2 regions of the Alteromonas sp. AO-Serp genome follow, and region 1 is predicted to be linked to the other one. Evidence: predicted binding sites of a transcription regulator. Region 1 holds the regulator's gene; the other holds the start of a gene.

Region 1 (6,628 bases):
TGCAAGTGCATCAACAGCATCACTGCCGTCCACAATCACGTCTACCTGTTCACCTTGATGGCTTTCAAGCATCATTAATCCCAATACACTGCTTGCGTCTGCTTCTTTATCGCCTTTTTTTAAGATGATTTTAGCGTCGAATTGATTAGCCAGTTTAACCAGTTGGGTCGCCGCTCTTGCATGCAACCCTAACTTATTGACGATAGTTAGCGTTTTTTGAATAGTCATTACTGATTCAGCTCTCTATGACGAATTTGAACATCAGGGTGTATTTCACTGAAGGTTTTCGACAGGGTCTGTGCGATATAAACCGAACGGTGTTGGCCACCAGTACAGCCAATCGCTACGGTTACGTAACTTCTGTTATTGCGCTCTAAATGAGGCAGCCATGTCGTTATTAAATTCTGAATTTGCCAAATGAACTTGGTCACTACAGGCTGCGACCCCAAAAATACTTCTACTGGTGCGTCTAATCCGGTCAGATGTTTAAGGTCGGGCTCCCAATGGGGGTTAGGTAAAAAGCGGGCATCAAAAACGTAATCCGCATCTTTAGGAATACCGTGCTTAAAGCCAAACGACTCAAACACAAGCACAAGGCGTGAGCTTTTCTTACCCAAGATACGCTCTCGAATTAACTCTGCCAGTTGGTGAATGGTAAGCTTATCTGTGTCTAAATATAAATCTGCGCGTTCAGCAATAGGAGCAAGTAGGGCTGACTCGGCTTTAATGGCTTCTGAAAGCGATTTATTAAGCTTGGCGAGAGGGTGAAGACGACGTGTTTCGCTAAAACGCTTAACCAGTACATCATCGCTCGCGTCAATGTAAACAATGGTCATCGACCACGAAGAAGGCAGGTAGTCTAGAATTTCTACCAAATCGTCAGGATTTTTAGGTAAGTTTCTCACATCGATACTTACCGCAACCTGATCGTACTCGTCAACAACTGTATGGGTTAAGGTGGGAAGTAAGTTTACAGGGATATTATCAACACAGTAATAACCTAAATCTTCCAATGCGCGAAGTGCGACAGACTTACCAGACCCCGAACGACCACTGATTATTATCAGCTTCACCTACTTTCTCCCTAATACTCTGGTTTTATCACATACGCGTTGTTGAATTAGGCGCCTACTAAACGGTTAATAGGCGCTTAATGTTTAACTTAATGCAGATAGAATATCGTCGCTTGTCGTTGCGCGACGTATTGCTTTAATCGTTTCTTTGTCGCTTAGTTTACCAGCCACGGTGGCCAGCGTTTGAAGGTGTCCTTCGGTCTGTTCCTCGGGAACGAGTAGCGCAAAAAAGATGTCTACGGGTTTCTCGTCAAGGGCGTCAAAGTCGATTGCTGGCGTGCTGGTTACAACAATGGCAATCACTTTCTCAAGGCCCGGCAGGCGTCCGTGGGGCAGGGCGATACCATTGCCAATGCCTGTACTACCCATACGCTCTCGAGCCATCAAACTGTTGAGTATCGTTGCCTGATCAATGTTCTCGTTTTGCTTGGCAGCGATATCAGCGATGATCTCAAGAATTCGCTTTTTACTATTACACTGAACCGCACACTCGGTGCGGTCCAGACTTACGATGGCTTGTATATCCATGCTTAATTAACTACTAATGTTTTTTCAGTTTTTCCTTATGCTTGATTACCTGCCGGTCGAGTTTATCAACCATGCTGTCAATCGCCGCATACATGTCGGTATTTTCTGAGGATGCGAATACTTCAGCGCCACTTAAATGAACGGTCGCTTCGGCTTTTTGATTTAATTTTTCAACGTTCAGGATGACATGCACATTAGAAATGTGATCAAAGTGACGTTCAAGTTTGCTGAACTTCGTATCGACATAATTACGCAAAGAGTCGGTGATTTCGACATGATGACCAGTAAGGTTGATTTGCATATTTCGTCTTCCTTATATTATTAAGCCCGATTAAATAAGGCTTTTGCGTTGGTTCGACGGCGGGATCGACAACGATTCCCGGTACTTTGCTATTGTTCGCCGGGCAACTTTAATGCCTTGTTCGGCCAACAATGAAGCAATCTTGCTATCACTTAGCGGCTTGCTAGGCTTTTCAGCGGCCACTAATTTCTTGATCAATGCACGAATCGCTGTAGATGAACATTCACCACCAGACTCTGTTGCAACGTGGCTTGAGAAGAAATACTTCAATTCGAAGATTCCACGTGGCGTATGCATGTACTTTTGCGTTGTCACTCGCGAAATAGTGGATTCGTGCATATCTACCATTTCTGCGACATCATTTAGCACCATTGGTTTCATCATTTCCGGGCCGTGCTCAAAAAAGCCCATTTGCTGCTGCACAATGCAGTTTGCAACCTTCATTAAGGTTTCGTTACGAGATTCAAGGCTCTTTATGAACCACTTAGCCTCTTGCATGTGTGAGCGGATGAATTGTGAATCGCTACTATTCTTGGCACGGCGACTCATTGCAGCGTATTGTTGATTTACGCTTAACTTAGGCAGACTGTCGGGGTTCAGCTCAACCACCCAACGGCCATTTTTCTTGGTTACTGAGACATCAGGAATAACGTACTCAGGCTCTTTAGTAACTAAAGCACTACCTGGGCGAGGATTCAAGGTTTGCAGTAAACGCATTGCCTCGCGTAGCTGATCTTCTTTCAATCGGCTTTTACGCATAAGCGTACGATAGTCTTTGCTGCTCAGTAAGTCAGAGTACTCTTCAATCAGTTGCTTTGCTTCAGCAAGCCACGGTGTGTCTTCTGAAAACTGGCGCAATTGCACCATCAAACATTCTTGTGGAGAGCGAGAGCCAGAACCAATAGGGTCGAACATCTGAATGCGCTTAAGCACACATTCTATTTCGTCCATTTCAATCGGCTCTTCCATATCATCATCGTTAACCGCTTCTAAAATATCGTCAAGGGTAACGGTTAAATAACCTGACTCGTCAATAGAGTCGATGATTGCTGTAGCGATTGCGCGATCGGTATCCGAGAAATGGGTAAGGCGCATTTGCCAAAGAAGGTGCTCTTGAATATCTTCAGTAGTCTCACCTTGGAAGATTTGCTCGTCGTCATTGGATGGACCCGGAGCAGGCGAAGATGAAGCAGAGTAGTATTCATCCCACGTACTGTCGATTGGCAGCTCATCGGGAAGATCGTTTTTCTCAAGTGCATCGCCGGCTTCTAATGTGTCACTAGATGCAGAAGCAGTGGCCTCAGAGCCGCTGTCATCGTTGTCGATATTGTTCTTTTCTAGTTGCGGCTCGTCGTTACCTTCTTCAACTTCTAATAGCGGATTAGAATCGAGCGCTTCTTGGATCTCTTGTTGAAGATCAAGTGTAGAAAGCTGCAGCAGTTTAATGGCCTGCTGAAGCTGTGGTGTCATGGTAAGTTGTTGGCTAAATTTTAGCTGTAAAGATGGTTTCATCTACGTCTTATTTAAATGCTCTAAATTGAATATACCAGAGCGAAACTGAAAAATGACAATTCGGTTACATTAACTATAGCCTGAATTGTTCGCCTAGGTATACATCCCTTACTTTTTGATTACTTAAAACCTGTTCCGCCGTTCCTTGCGCAATAAGCTCGCCATGACTCACAATGTACGCCTTTTCACAAACATCCAATGTCTCTCGTACGTTATGGTCTGTGATAAGGATTCCAATCCCCCTATCGCGAAGATGTTGTATTATCTTCTTTATATCATTAACTGATATTGGATCAACACCAGCAAATGGTTCGTCTAACAAAATAAATTGCGGTTTTGCTGCCAGAGCGCGGGCAATCTCAACGCGTCGGCGTTCGCCCCCTGACAAACTCATCCCCGTACTATTACGTATATGGTTAATATTAAATTCATCAAGTAGCGCATCTGCTTCTTCTTCTTGCTGTTGTGAATTTAAATCTTTACGGGTTTGCAAAATGGCCATGATATTTTCATGCACTGTGAGCTTTCTGAAAATAGAGGCTTCCTGCGGTAGGTAGCCAATTCCGCGGCGTGCACGCTCGTGCATGGGCTGATGAGTTAGCTCATTGTCGTCGATTTCAATCTTGCCTTTATCCAGATTCACTAAACCAACAATCATGTAGAATGTGGTGGTCTTACCAGCGCCATTTGGGCCAAGAAGACCAACAATTTGACCCGTTGAGACAGACAGGCTTACATCTCGTACAACCTGTCGTGACTTGTAAGCCTTAGCAAGATTTTTAGCGCTCAAAGTTGCCATTGCTATTCATTGCCCTCGTTGTCTTTTTTGTCTTTCTTAGACGAAGTTTTGCGAATGGTCTCAGGCGTGAATACTGTGGTCACTCGACCCTCACCATCCTTACCTGCGCCGCCAGTCGCTAGCAATTGCTCGGTAATCATATCGAACGTGATGTTGTCACCCTGTACTTTACTGGTGTCTTGTTTCAACTCTGCGTTTCCGGCAAGAGAAATCGTTCGGTTCACCACTTCATAGCGTATTTCATTAGCTTTTGCCGAAACTGGCGTGCCGTCTTCCAATTGCTGGGAATAGCTTGCAGGCTTTCCTCTAGCAATAAATATTTCACGACCACCACCGTCAGTGGCAATTACTTCCACTTCGTCAGCTTCAATAACCAAAGAGCCTTGAGTTATGAGTACGTCGTCTTTGTACAACGCGGTTTTATTTTTACCGTCGATAAACTGGGTGTTCGAGCCTATTTTTATGGGCTGCGAAAAATCATCTTCACTGGCGTGTACCGCACCGCTAGCGATGGCAAGCAATAAACTAGTTGCTAGGGGAATAAGTGGTTTGTACATGATCTAAAAGCTCGTATTCTTGTGTGCGTAAATTCGCGTTAAACCCATTACTTAAAATGACATATTGGGTGCCCAGTATTTCAACGGGTTGGTCAGATGTCATTTGCTTGGTTTCTAAATTAATTTGAATGTACTCGGTCGATATACTTCTGACAAAGTCATCGCCAGTTTGGTTCTCAATATTAACTTGGTTTTCCAGCTGGATTAGCTCGTTATTGTATAGTGTACCTTCATCAGCGGTTACCACCCATGGTGATGACGCGTTTTCTGTATAAAGGGTGTATTTAGGTTGCTGAAACAATACAAAGCCAAGCTGGTCGTAATGCTCCATCGATTCTGCAAATACTTTGTGATTTAACTCACCGTCTTGATTGTACAGCGTAGTGGTTAGATTTTTTGCTTTGTAGGCGGGCTTTAGCGCATCGTTTTCACGATTTCCCTGCGTTTCAGGCTGCTCTTCCATCCACGTAGGGATGTACATCAGCATCGCCAGAATAAATAGCGCCGATATACTTAATCCTAAGCGATTAAAGCCAAACAGGCTCATACACTAGCTCCAAAAATCTCATTTGCTACCCCTTTGGCCTGCAAAATGGTATCCGATATTTCTCGGACCGCGCCAAACCCACCGGGAAGGGTCGTAATCCAGTTTGCTTGTTTTGCTACGTAAGGATGGGCATCGGCAACCGCAATTTTAACTGAAACGTGCTTGTACATACCCGTATCTGGCATGTCATCACCTACCGCAGCCACTTCGTCAGTGTTTAACTCAAGGCGTTTCATCAGGTCACTAAGCGCGTCTGCTTTATTCTCTTCGCCTTGAATTATATGTGCAACATTCAGTGCCTTCATTCTATTTTCAACAATGGCAGAGCGACGTCCAGTAATAACAGCGACATTCACTCCATTGCTCACTAGCGCTTTTACACCATATCCATCACGGGTATGGAATGCTTTAAGTTCTTCACCGTCGTTACCTAAGTAAATTCGGCCATCTGAGAACACACCATCAACGTCGCATACCAGCAACTTTATCTTGGCTAGTTTTGCGAAAAGCGAGTCATTTATTTCCGTGTACAAGGTGGTTGTCATTTAAAGCACTCCTGCTTTTAGTAGCATATGCATGTTAAAAGCCCCAACAGGTTTGCGCTTATCGTCAGTAACCATTAACGCACTAATTTTATGGGTTTCCATCAAATTCAGGGCTTCTACAGCCAGCTGACCTGCGGTGGTAGTCTTGCCGCCTTTAGTCATTACTTCTTCTACTGTCGCACTGTGTACGTCTACGCGGGCATCGAGAATTCGTCGTAGGTCGCCATCCGTAAAGACGCCTGTCAGCGTACCGTCTGCCGCTATCACGCCTGTCATACCCAACCCCTTTTTAGATATTTCCAGCAGTGCGTCAGCAACAGAAGCACTGGCATGGACAAGGGGGATATCACTGCCGCTTTGCATGATATCGCTAACTTTAAGCAGAAGTTTTCTGCCTAAACTGCCGCCTGGGTGCGAAAGCGCAAAGTCATCTGAGGTAAAACCTTTTTGGTCGAGCAGTGCTACCGCAAGCGCATCACCCATAACCAGTGTGGCGGTTGTGCTTGACGTAGGAGCAAGACCTAGCGAACACGCTTCTTTTTCAACGCTGATATCAAGCACGACATCTGCGTGTTGCCCTAATGAACTGGAAGCACTGTTGGTCATGGCGACCACCTGTATGCCTAAGCGTTTAACTACGGGCAATAAGTTAACGAGTTCGTTAGTCTCGCCAGAATTAGAGATGGCGAGTAAGACATCGCCTTTGCTTAGCATACCCAAGTCGCCATGGTTGGCTTCACCAGGGTGCATGAAAAATGCAGGAGTA
Region 2 (6,628 bases), on a different contig from region 1:
AGCATTTCAGCAGCACGCTTAGACATGTTGCGCATAATTTTGTCTTTGAGCTCTTCGTCAGCACCTTTAATGGCTTTAAGCAGCGCGTCTTGCTGTACTTCGCGCAGAATGGCCTGAATACCCTTGTCGTCTACATCGACTAAATTGTCGAATACAAACATCAGGTCTTGAATTTGCTGGCTCATCTCTTCGTCTTGCTCGCGAATAGCGTCCATTAACTGACCTTCTATCGCAGTATCTAGGTAGTTCATGATGTTCGCCGCCGACTTCAAGCCGCCCATTTTGGCTGCTTGTGTACCCGCTTGACCTGCAAACTGTTTCTCCATGATCTCGTTCAGCTCTTGTAGTGCAGCCGGCTGAACTTCCTCTAGATTTGCTATACGCATTAGCAAGTCGAGTCGCACTTTTTCAGGGAACTGCGCCAATATTTCAGCACTTTGTTCAGGCTCTAAATAAGACAATACGATAGTTTGAATCTGCGGGTGCTCATTACGAATAATGCTGGCTACTTGCTTAGAATCCATCCATTTCAATGAGTCTAGGCCTTTTGCACCGCTTCCCATCAGGATTTGATCAATTAGGTTTGCGGCCTTATCTTCACCTAACGCGGCTGTGAGCGCACGTTTAACAAAGTCTTGGCTTTGGAAGCCAATGGTACTGTAATTCTGAATTTCTTCGATAAAGTGCTTATGAACCGCCGTAATTTTGGTTTGCGTCATATCGTCCACTTTTGCCATTTCAGTGCCGAGCTTTTGTACTTGCTTGGGCTCTAAGTGTTTCAATATCTGGGCGGCGTCTTCTTCAGAAAGACTCAGCAGCAAGATGGCCGCTTTTTCTACGCCTTCTAATTTACTGACGTCGTATGACGGCTCGTCAACATTGGCAAGTTCTTCAGCCATAATCTTATCTCACTACTCGTCTTGCATTAACCAGCCCTTCACTACTTGGGCTGATAATTCAGGTTCGTTGGCCACAAGGGCGCGTACGGCTTTAAGTACATCTTCGTCTTTATGTAGATCAGGCAGCATAAGTGAGCCGTCTGGTGCAAAGCCTACCTGGCCTTCATCAAAATCAGACGTCAGCATGCTAATGGTGTCATCGCCTAAGTCTAAACCTTCATCTGCATCAAAATCATCGGCGTCGTTAGACTCGTCAGGATTGATAAGACGACGAAGCATAGGACGAATCACGAAGATGATAAGCACTATTATAACCAAACCACCAACAACTAGCTTAAGAATTGGTAGAAAGCCGGGTTGTTCCCAAATAGGCGCATCTTCAATTTCACCTGCATCCATACGGGTAAAGGGTACGCTAACAACTTCTAAGGAGTCACCACGAGTAACATCGAAGCCAATGCCGCCCTGTAAAAGTCGACGAATGTTTAGGATTTCTTCTTGCTTGCGCGGTGTTGGCGTCATCGCGCCATCTTCACCCGCAACTTGGGTATAGTCTACCGCGACAGACACACTTAATCTGCGTATAACCCCGGATTGTTTCTTGGTATGACTTATAGTGGGAAGAAGTTCGTAGTTACGTGTTGATTCTTTCGCTGTGCGACCAGGCATAGTTTGCTGACTACCGCCCACTGCATTTTCTGGAATATTAGAATCTAATGGAGGTTGATTAGACAGTGCACCAGGAATACCGCCAACACCGCCACCTACGCTGTTTTCTTCCATGATCATCTCACTGCGAACCGCAGGTAAATCAGGGTTGTAGCTACGCTGTGTTTGTTCCATAGCTGTAAAGTCCATGGTAACGTCAGCTTGTGCTGTGTAGTTACCTATGCCCAATACTGGAATCAGTATCGCGTCAATTTTTTCTAAGTACTCTTGCTCACGCTGGCGCTCAATCTCGTATTCTTTTCTGGCACGAGCACTCATAGAATCTTGAGAGCCTGAGTTAAGCAGACGACCATTGCTGTCTGTTACGGTTACCTTAGACGGCTCCATGTTTTGCACTGCAGACGCCACAATATCGACAACAGCGTCAACCTCTTCACCGGCAATAACGGCACCGCGCTTAGCCGTTAGCACAACGGTTGCCGACGCTTTCTTCTCTCTTCGCGCAAATACGTTCTCTTTAGGCATAGCTAACAAGACACGGGCTTTTTGAATGCTTGCGATATCTTCGATAGTGGCCGCGATTTGTTGCTCGCGGGCGTGTTTTAGACGTTCCATCTCAACACGCTGGCTCACGCCAAACCCCATATCCTGCATAATGATATCGGTACCGGCATCAGAGACCTTAGTTAACCCTTGGCGGGTCATGCCTAAACGAATATTTTGGAATTCGTCACTTCTTACGTAAACAATATTGCCTTCAAGCTTATAGTCGATTTGGTTCGCATCCATATAATCGAGGGTTTCAATAAGCTCTTGGGTTTCCATTTTCGCAAGTGGACGGTAATCAGGTTCTTGCGACCAGATAAGAATAAAAATAGCGATGGCGACGCAGATTACCAAAACAACCACAAGGGCCATTTGGCGCATCATATCTGCGCTACCTAAAGTGTCCATAAAACCAGATTTGTTTTCTGGCTCATTGTCCACTGCTTGATTTTGATCAGGAACCGTAAGGTTTGTACCTGTAGCTTCAGCCATAACCTACTCCACCTACACCGGCATATTCATTATTGTTTTATAGGCTTCAAGTACTTTGTTACGTACTTGAACAGTGGCTTCAAAAGCAATGCCCGCCTTTTCTTTCGTCAGCATAACTTGAGCTAGGCTTAAGTTAGGGTCGCCCATTTCAAAACGCTGCTGCGCGTCTTTTGATTCGAGCTGCATGCCGTTTACACCATCTACCGCATTCTTTAGCATGGTCGAGAAATCACTTGCCGAGCTATTAACTTCACTAAGCGGCTGCTGTTGAGGCTCATTAACTTGAAGACGAGTTTGCCCAATCATGTTCTGCATTTCTTGATACAAACTATTGGCTTTAACGTCCATAACCACTCCTAGTGCTTTTTCGAGACCGCCTGAACATCGGCGTATAACTTATGTATAGAGGGGATTTAGCAAAGGGCTTGCCAACTTTAAAAATCCATACATATCAATAAGATAAATAAAAAATAAGAGGGTTAGCCAAATTTATGGCGTTTGACTTAGTGTGAGCAACAAAAAACCGCCGCCTTCTTTACTACAGAGGCGACGGATAAGGACGAGGAAACCGAAAGTGTAGAAAGCGACCTTATGCGGGCACTTCAATACCGTCTTCGCGCATGCGCGCTAATTTGTAACGAAGGGTTCTTGGACTAATGCCGAGCTTTTCTGCCACATCTTTACGCTTGCCGTTACACGACACCAACGTATCGAGGATAATTTGATGTTCTTGGTAGCGCAGCTCAGACCCTAGCCTATTATCTTCAACATGCTCTTGCGGTGTCTCAACAGGTGCAGTCATGTCTTCGTCAATCATTAAATCGCTGGCGTCGATTTCATTGTGTTCGCATAAAATAAGCGCCCGTTGAACCACGTTTTCTAGTTCGCGAACGTTCCCTGGCCAGCTGTATTGTGACAGCTTATTGCGTGCTGCTGCGCTTAACCTGATAGTACCCAGCCCTTGAGAACTAGCGTGACGCTGAACCAGATGTTCGGCGAGAGGGACAATATCACCCGGACGTTCCGATAGCGGGCGCCACTCAATAGGGAATACATTTAAGCGGTAGTACAAATCTTCTCTGAACTCTCCCGCATCCACTGCTTTTCTCAAATCTCGGTTACTTGTAGCAATAACACGGACGTTGAGCTTAACGGTTTTACGTCCGCCAAGACGCTCTACTTCGCGCTCTTGTAACACGCGTAGCAGTTTAGCTTGAAGCGCCAAATCCATCTCGGTTATTTCATCAAGTAACAGCGTACCGTCTTGGGCTTGTTCAAATTTACCCGGGCAAGCTTGGATTGCGCCGGTGAACGCACCTTTTTCGTAACCAAACAAGGTCGCTTCTAGCATGTTCTCTGGTATAGCTGCACAGTTGATGGCGACAAATGGCGCATCACTTCGCGGCGACTGATCGTGAATATAGCGAGACAGCACTTCTTTACCCGAACCGCTTGGTCCCATTACCATCACAGTGGCGTCGGACTTCGCGACTTTGCGAGAAAGCTCAAGTAACTTCAAGCTTGAAGGGTCAGCAACAATAGGCGTGCGAGACTCTATTTTTTGAGCCGGCGCGTAGCGTCCCACTAAATTAAGCAGTACTTCTGGGGCAAACGGTTTTGATAGATAGTCTGTAGCGCCATCGCGCATTGCCTGCACGGCATCATCAATAGTGGCATAGGCTGTCATCAACAGCACCGGCATATTGGGGTACTTAGTTTTGATACTTTTAAGTAGCGTTAAACCGCTCATTTCGCCCATTTGAATATCGCTTACCACTAAATCGACAGAGCGCGAAGACAACACCATTAACGCTTCTTCAGCACAGTCAGCGGCAACAACCTCATAGTTACCTAACAGAAGGGTGTCTAGGAGTGCTTCGCGTAATCCTGCGTCATCTTCAACAATTAAAATGGTAGTTTTAGACATTATTCTCTCCTATGACCTACGCAACATGAGTCAATGTTTGTGAAGATTGAGCGTTCACCACACACGGCAAAGACACACTAAAGCACGCCCCACCTTCTGGCATATTTGATACGCTCAGCAAACCGTTGTGGGCGTTTACGACGGATTTAACCACCGCAAGACCAAGGCCCGTGCCATGAGTTTTAGTTGTGAAAAACGGTTCAAAAATTTTGTTTTTGAGTTTATCCGGTACGCCAGGACCTTTATCTATAATGGCCACATGCAAACGTTCATCAGACACTGCAGTTTCTACGTGCACGCACTCCCCTTTCGGAGTAACTTGGCTCGCGTTGTGAACAAGGTTTAATAACGCGCCTTGAAGCGCTGTAAGATTACCGGTAATAGATACGTTTTTATCGAAGCCGCTAAAAGTTAGCGTTTGCTGTGCTTGAGCCGTCATGGTTTGGGCACTGCCTTCAATTGAAGTAAACAACTCTCCCAAGCTAATTTGGCTGACCACTTGTTCTTCCCCTGACTTAGCGAAAAGCAGCATGTCGTTAACCTGACTCTCTAGCTCTTTAAGCCTGTCAGTTAGCTTGTTTGCAAATTGAGTTTGTGCTTCTTGTCCCAAGCCTTTGCGCGTTAAATTAGACGCATAGAGCATGGCCGCAGAAAGAGGCGTACGAATTTGGTGAGCAAGGGATGCCACCATTTTTCCCAAAGAAGACAAACGCTGCATATGACTCACGCGAGCTTGCAGCTGCCGCGTTTCGGTTAAGTCGGTAATAACAATTAATTGTCCAGGCTCATTTTCTAATGGCGTGATAGAAAGCTTCACTCGGCGACCGTCAACAAGTGAGACTTCGTGGCCGTCGTCAGCGCGGGGCTTGAATGAGCGCGTGATAATGCTTCGCCACACTTCCTCTTCCAGCGGTTCACCTAACAGTGCTTTCGCTTGTTCATTGGCTTGGCGTACGATCCCTTTGCCGTCTATAACGATAACGCCCGCAGGCATTACCTGAAGTAAGTGTTCAAGTCGACTCGCCTGCAACCGCAAAGACGAGATATCGTCACTGCATGAAGGGTCGTATTCATCACGAGATATCGCATTATCAATACTATCTAACGCATAGCTTGATGCTGAGTACTCAGTAGATTGTGGTGTGCTGTCAAAAGCCATATTACCCTCGTCAAATTGCAGACGCTGTTAAACTATGACTTAGATAAAGCAGAAGATGTGCCAATTCATCATTGGCTTATTTTTCAGTTAGATAGGATGAAATTATAGAGGAAGGCGCAACGTCAATTACCTGACATTACGCTTCTTCAGTACGTTGAATATCGTACTTCCGCATTTTCTCGACAAGCGTTGTTCTGCGCATACCAAGTTTGTCGGCAGCTCGAGCCACCACCCAATCTTGATTGTCTAACGCCTGTCGAATGAGGTTTACTTCCAACTCAGAAAGGTACTCTTTGAGATTAACCCCCTCCTCAGGTAAAGATGAAGAAACCATTCCGTTCAAACCCTCATGGCTTTGCTCGTTAAGATCTTCTTCAGGCTCTTGCGCGGCCGCTTCAGCAAAGAGTGCATTGAATGCTTCACGCTCAAGAATTTCTTCGGGATAATCAGGCTCGTAAGCCTGTATATCACCGTATTGATATTTCTCAGGTAAATCGGCGATATCAACGATTTGACCAGGATAAAGAATAGTTAAGCGTTCAACCAAGTTAGACAGCTCACGAACGTTGCCCGCCCATTCGTGCTCCATTAACGAGGCGATCGCTTGCTCGGTAAAGCGCACACCTTCCACCCCATCACCTTGGATACGACTATTTAGCTCTTGGAGCAGTAAGGGGATATCGTCTTTTCTTTGTCTAAGTGCAGGGCTATCAATTGGGAACACGTTGAGTCGGTAATACAAGTCCTCACGGAACTTGTCTTCACTGATCATGGTTTCCAAATTGCGGTGCGTCGCGGCGATGATGCGTACGTTACACTGAAGGGGCTTGTTGCCGCCTACGCGCTCGAAGGTACGCTCTTGTAACACGCGCAATAATTTAACCTGCATCTGAAGCGGCATATCACCGATTTCATCCAGAAACAACGTACCGCCTT

What was found. The regulator sigma-54, encoded in region 1, starts transcription at its own class of promoters, with help from an activator protein. The targets are predictions, from matches to a motif close to GTTGGCACGNNNNTNGNNT.
Region 2: fliE (flagellar hook-basal body complex protein FliE) is a predicted target of sigma-54. The motif match lies at 3,021-3,039, and genes of this name have one in related genera.

Annotation. Positions count from the first base shown of each region.
Region 1 covers NZ_JAFLMX010000240.1:1,644-8,271, reverse strand. Annotated here, with positions in the region: gene QVA83_RS16345 (HPr family phosphocarrier protein) at 1-228, opposite strand, end outside; gene rapZ (RNase adapter RapZ) at 228-1,073, opposite strand; gene ptsN (PTS IIA-like nitrogen regulatory protein PtsN) at 1,158-1,601, opposite strand; gene hpf (ribosome hibernation promoting factor) at 1,615-1,902, opposite strand; gene QVA83_RS16325 (RNA polymerase factor sigma-54) at 1,933-3,414, opposite strand; gene lptB (LPS export ABC transporter ATP-binding protein) at 3,488-4,213, opposite strand; gene lptA (lipopolysaccharide transport periplasmic protein LptA) at 4,216-4,770, opposite strand; gene lptC (LPS export ABC transporter periplasmic protein LptC) at 4,739-5,317, opposite strand; gene kdsC (3-deoxy-manno-octulosonate-8-phosphatase KdsC) at 5,314-5,862, opposite strand; gene QVA83_RS16300 (KpsF/GutQ family sugar-phosphate isomerase) at 5,863-6,628, opposite strand, start outside.
Region 2 covers NZ_JAFLMX010000002.1:40,558-47,185, reverse strand. Annotated here, with positions in the region: gene fliG (flagellar motor switch protein FliG) at 1-899, opposite strand, end outside; gene fliF (flagellar basal-body MS-ring/collar protein FliF) at 912-2,606, opposite strand; gene fliE (flagellar hook-basal body complex protein FliE) at 2,619-2,954, opposite strand; gene QVA83_RS00290 (sigma-54-dependent transcriptional regulator) at 3,196-4,533, opposite strand; gene QVA83_RS00285 (sensor histidine kinase) at 4,550-5,692, opposite strand; gene QVA83_RS00280 (sigma-54 dependent transcriptional regulator) at 5,829-6,628, opposite strand, start outside.